DNA from 2 places in the Streptomyces sp. NPDC029292 genome. Region 2 is predicted to be linked to the other one. Evidence: riboswitches for the same ligand, from Rfam matches in the RefSeq annotation. Region 2 holds a riboswitch; the other holds the start of a gene.
What was found. A riboswitch is a leader RNA that binds a small molecule or an ion and turns the genes downstream of it on or off. The one in region 2 is predicted to bind S-adenosylmethionine.
Positions count from the first base shown of each region.

Region 1 (2,193 bases), on a different contig from region 2:
TGCGCCGAAGCTGACGCGGATCGCGTTGAGGGACTTCTCCCCGGGCGCCGCCTCAGGGGCACCGCACTCGCCCTGCGTCTGCGGGTCGGTGCCAAGGAGCGTGCGCACCAGCGGATGGGCGCAGAAGAGACCGTCCCGCACCCCGATGCCGTACTCGGCGGACAGCGCGGCCGCGAAGTGCGAGCTGTTCCAGCCCTCGACGACGAAGGAGATGACACCCACGCGCGGAGCGTCATCGCCGAAGAGCGAGAGCACCCGCACCTCGGGCACCTCGGCGAGACCCGCTCGGACCGTGTCGATCAGCCGGCACTCCCGGGCGACCAGCTTGTCGAAGCCCTCTTCCGTCAGCGCCTTGCAGGCCGACGCGATCGAGTAGGCGCCGATCACGTTCGGCGAGCCCGCCTCGTGCCGGGCGGCGCTCTCGTGCCACTCCACGTCCACCCCGCCGTCCGTACGCCGCGTGACCTTGCGGCTGGCGCCGCCGCCCGCGAGATACGGCTCGGCCTCGCGCAGCCAGTCGGAGCGGCCCGCGAGGACCCCGGAGCCGAAGGGCGCGTACAGCTTGTGCCCGGAGAAGGCGACCCAGTCGACGTCGAGGTCGCGGACGGACACCGGGTGGTGCGGGGCGAGCTGGGCGGCGTCCAGGACGATGCGGGCGCCGTGCGCGTGCGCGGCGGCGGACAGCTCACGCACCGGCCACAGCTCACCGGTGACGTTCGAGGCGCCGGTGACGCACACCAGGGCGGGACCGTAGGGGTCGCGGTCGGCGAGCGCGCGCTCCAGGGTCGCGACGGCCTCGTCGGGCGTGCGCGGGGCGTTCAGGTACGTCACCCGGGCGTCCCGCCACGGCAGCAGCGAGGCGTGGTGCTCGGTCTCGAAGACGAACACCTGGCAGTCGGCCGGAAGGGTGGCGGCGAGCAGGTTGAGCGAGTCGGTGGTGGAGCGGGTGAAGACGACCTGGTCGCCGTCCCGGCAGTCGAGGAACTCGGCGACGGTCTTGCGGGCGTTCTCGAAGAGGTCCGTGGACAGCTGCGAGAGGTACCCGGCACCCCGGTGCACGCTGCCGTAGTACGGGGCGTACGCGGCCACGTCGTCCCAGACCCGCTGGAGGGCCGGAGCGCTGGCGGCGTAGTCGAGCGCGGCGTAGGTGACCTCGCCACCGGTGACGAGCGGGACGGTGACATCTCGGCCCAGAACGGGCAGCGGGGAACAAACGGCCTGGTCGGCGGCAGCGGTGGAGACAGACATGGCGAGCTCCTGTGAGAGGCAGGCGGAAGCACCGCGCGAGCGGGTACACGGAGGTACGAGGGCTCAGCGCAGGAAAAGGTGAAAGGGGTATGCCGAAGCGGGGCGCTACGCCCTATCGCATTCGCTTGCTCACAGAAGGCTCCCTCGAACGACCAGGACCCCTGGGCTGTCCACTCAAATGAGGGCGAGGGGTCCGCGCTTGCCGTAGACCTCGCTGCCTACGGCCTGGTCTTCACCCGGGGCACCCCGCCACGGACGGAGGGTTGCCGGACAGTCGGCCGGGGCCTCATGACTGTCGCTCATGACCTGGTACAGCATCTTGCCAGAAGAGCTTCGACGCGCAAGGCGCAGTCCAGGATCCGGACTGCGCCTTGCGTCACTTCCTTGCGTCACTTCACGTACGGCCGACGTACGGCTCAGGCGTTGCTGGCCGCCACCCACCGGTCGAGGGCCCTCATCGCGGCCCCCGAGTCGATGGCCTCCGCCGCCTTCGCCATCCCCGCGCGGATCTGGTCCGCGAGAGGGGCGTCGGTCGGCGACAGGGCCACCAGCGCCGCCGCCGAGTTCAGCAACACCGCGTCCCGTACGGGCCCGGTCTCGCCGCCCAGGACGCGCCGGGCGACCTCCGCGTTGTACGCCGCGTCGGCGCCGCGCAGAGCCTCCACCGGGACGAGGTCGATGCCGACGTCGCGCGGGTCGAAGCGCTCCTCGGTGACCTTGCCGTCGCGGACGACCCACACGTGCGACGTCGACGTGGTGGTCAGCTCGTCGAGGCCGTCGTCACCGCGGAAGACCAGCGAGGAGTTGCCGCGCTCGGCGAAGACGCCGGCCACGATCGGCGCCATACGGGGGTCGGCGACTCCGACCGCCTGCGCCTTCACCCGCGCCGGGTTCGTCAGCGGACCGAGCAGGTTGAACGTCGTCCGGATCCCCAACTGCCCACGC
Region 1 covers NZ_JBVHXR010000016.1:228,053-230,245, forward strand. The annotation lists gene ACZ4WS_RS31440 (aminotransferase class V-fold PLP-dependent enzyme) at 1-1,248, opposite strand, end outside; SAM riboswitch class IV at 1,439-1,555, opposite strand; gene trpD (anthranilate phosphoribosyltransferase) at 1,665-2,193, opposite strand, start outside.
Region 1: another riboswitch for S-adenosylmethionine. It lies ahead of ACZ4WS_RS31440 (aminotransferase class V-fold PLP-dependent enzyme); the one in region 2 lies ahead of ACZ4WS_RS03330 (putative leader peptide).

Region 2 (2,193 bases):
CAGCGCCTGCGGGAACACGATCTTCCTGAACTGGTAGCCCTTCGGCAGACCGAGTGCGGCGGCCGCCTCGTGCTGGCCCTGGTCGACCGAGAGGATGCCGCCGCGGACCACTTCGGACGCGTACGCCGCCTCGTTGAGGCTCAGTCCGACGACCGCGACGACCATGTCGGTGGCGAGCCGGGACTCGTCGAAGGTGAAGAAGGCGGGGCCGAACGGGACTCCGAGGCTCACCGTCTGGTAGAGCGCGCTGAAGTTGTAGAGGAAGAGCAGGACGACGATCAGCGGCACCGAGCGGAACAGCCAGGTGTAGATCCAGCTCACCGCGCGCAGCACCGGGCTCCTGGAGAGCCTCCCCAGCGCGAGCACAATGCCACCGAGCAGTCCCAACACGGCGCTGTACACCGTCACTTCAAGGGTGATGAGCAGCCCGTCGAGGATCGTCGGACGCAGGAACCAGTACTGGAAACGGTCCCATTGGTAGAAGGGGTTGGTCACCAGCCCATGGCCGATCTGGGCGAGCAGGACGAGCACGATCGCCGAGAGGATCCAGCGTCCTGGGCGGCGCAGGGGCAACACGCGCTGCGCCGCCGACGGCTGTTTCACGGTGTGGTCGGGCGGTGCGGCGACGAGGGAGACCACGGCGCCAGGGGGTTCACTCATGAGGGAGCTCCAGCGGAGTCGGACATCCCGGGCGGCGAACGCGACGGCACCGCGGCGGCACGGGGGAACACCGCGGAAGACGAAGAGCGGGAAGACGCCGGTACCGGGTGCTGGGCGGGCAGAGGGCGCACCGCGGCGGCGGTGCGCGTCAGAGATTCAGAACGCCGTCAGCCTTGACAGCGCGCGGGGCCCGAAGCGGTACACAGGGCGCTGTTGACGCGGAGCAGATCGACGCAGCGGTTCGCGCACAGCAGGACGCAGCCGCGGGGCCGCTGTGCGGCCATCCCCTGCGCTGCGTACATCGCCGTCACCATCACTGTTCCTGCCCCTGGGGCCTCGCGCTTACCGAACGTCATCCGGTCCGGTCGTCACCTGGGGCACCCCACCGCGATGCGAGGGTTGCCGGACAGCGAGCCAGGGCTTTTCGCTGACACTCATGACCGATCTGCGGCGTAAGTTAGGCACGCCCGGAAAGGAATGTCAACGTTCACCGACCGGGATGACCACGTGGTGAGACCGCCTACACGCCGTCTTGACGACTTCACGGAGCGCGCTGACACTGGCGAGGACGGTCACGATTGTCAGCGCCCATCACGCGGTTCGTCCGCGCGGTGCGGTTGATCGGCCCCGGCCCGCTGACAGGCAACCCTTCCACCGCGACGGGGTGCCCCGGGTGACGACCTGGTCCCGCCGGTGCGGCGGGGCAAGCGCGGTCTCGCAACTCGCGGGCCCTGAACGCGGGACCGGTGGGAATGGCCAGGAACTACCTGACGAGACGCCTGCACATCGACCTGCTGCGGGTCTCCAGCGCGTACTAGTCCGGACCGTCGCGCGCGCTCAGCGCCGGCAGCCGGTCCGAAAGCGCAGTCACTCCGTTCCGCCGCTGCCGCCCAACAAGCGGCCGGGGCTTCGCCATTCCCATGGAGAGTCATGCCCGAGACAGTTTCGCGCGGTTCAAGCACAGCCACTTCGAGTGCGTGCGCCACAAGCGCCGCCACCACTTCGACCGCGTGCGCGTCGGACACGTACGCACCGCACACGGCTCCTTCGACCGCGTGCGCCTCGGACACGTACGCACCGCACACGCCCACTTCGACCGCGTGCGCCTCAACTGCGCGTGTTCCGAGCCCCTTTGCTTCGGTGTCAGGCGCTCGCCCCTGGGGCGCCGCTCCGTCCGTGTCCCCTCGACCGCACGGCATCCGCAGCCGCATCGGCGTCGGCCTGGCCGGTGGTTTCTACCCGGCACCGCACCGCTATCAGCTGTACCTCTCCGAGGGCTGTCCGCGCTCGCTCCGCATTTCGATCACCCTCGACCTGCTCGGCCTCAAGGACTCGGTCGCCAGCACCCTCCTGGCCCACCCCGCCCGGACACCGGAGGCCTTCGCCTCGCTGCGCAGCGCCTACGAGGCCACCTGGCACCACTACGACGGCCCGCTGACCGCGCCCGCGCTGTGCGACCGCTGGAGCGGACGCATCGTCAGCAATCACACGCCCGACATCCTTCGCGATCTCGCGGGCCTGCTGACCGACCAC
Region 2 covers NZ_JBVHXR010000001.1:721,841-724,033, forward strand. The annotation lists gene ACZ4WS_RS03325 (amino acid ABC transporter permease) at 1-660, opposite strand, end outside; SAM riboswitch class IV at 994-1,102, opposite strand; SAM riboswitch class IV at 1,231-1,376, shown strand; gene ACZ4WS_RS03330 (putative leader peptide) at 1,413-1,478, shown strand; gene ACZ4WS_RS03335 (glutathione S-transferase C-terminal domain-containing protein) at 1,837-2,193, shown strand, end outside.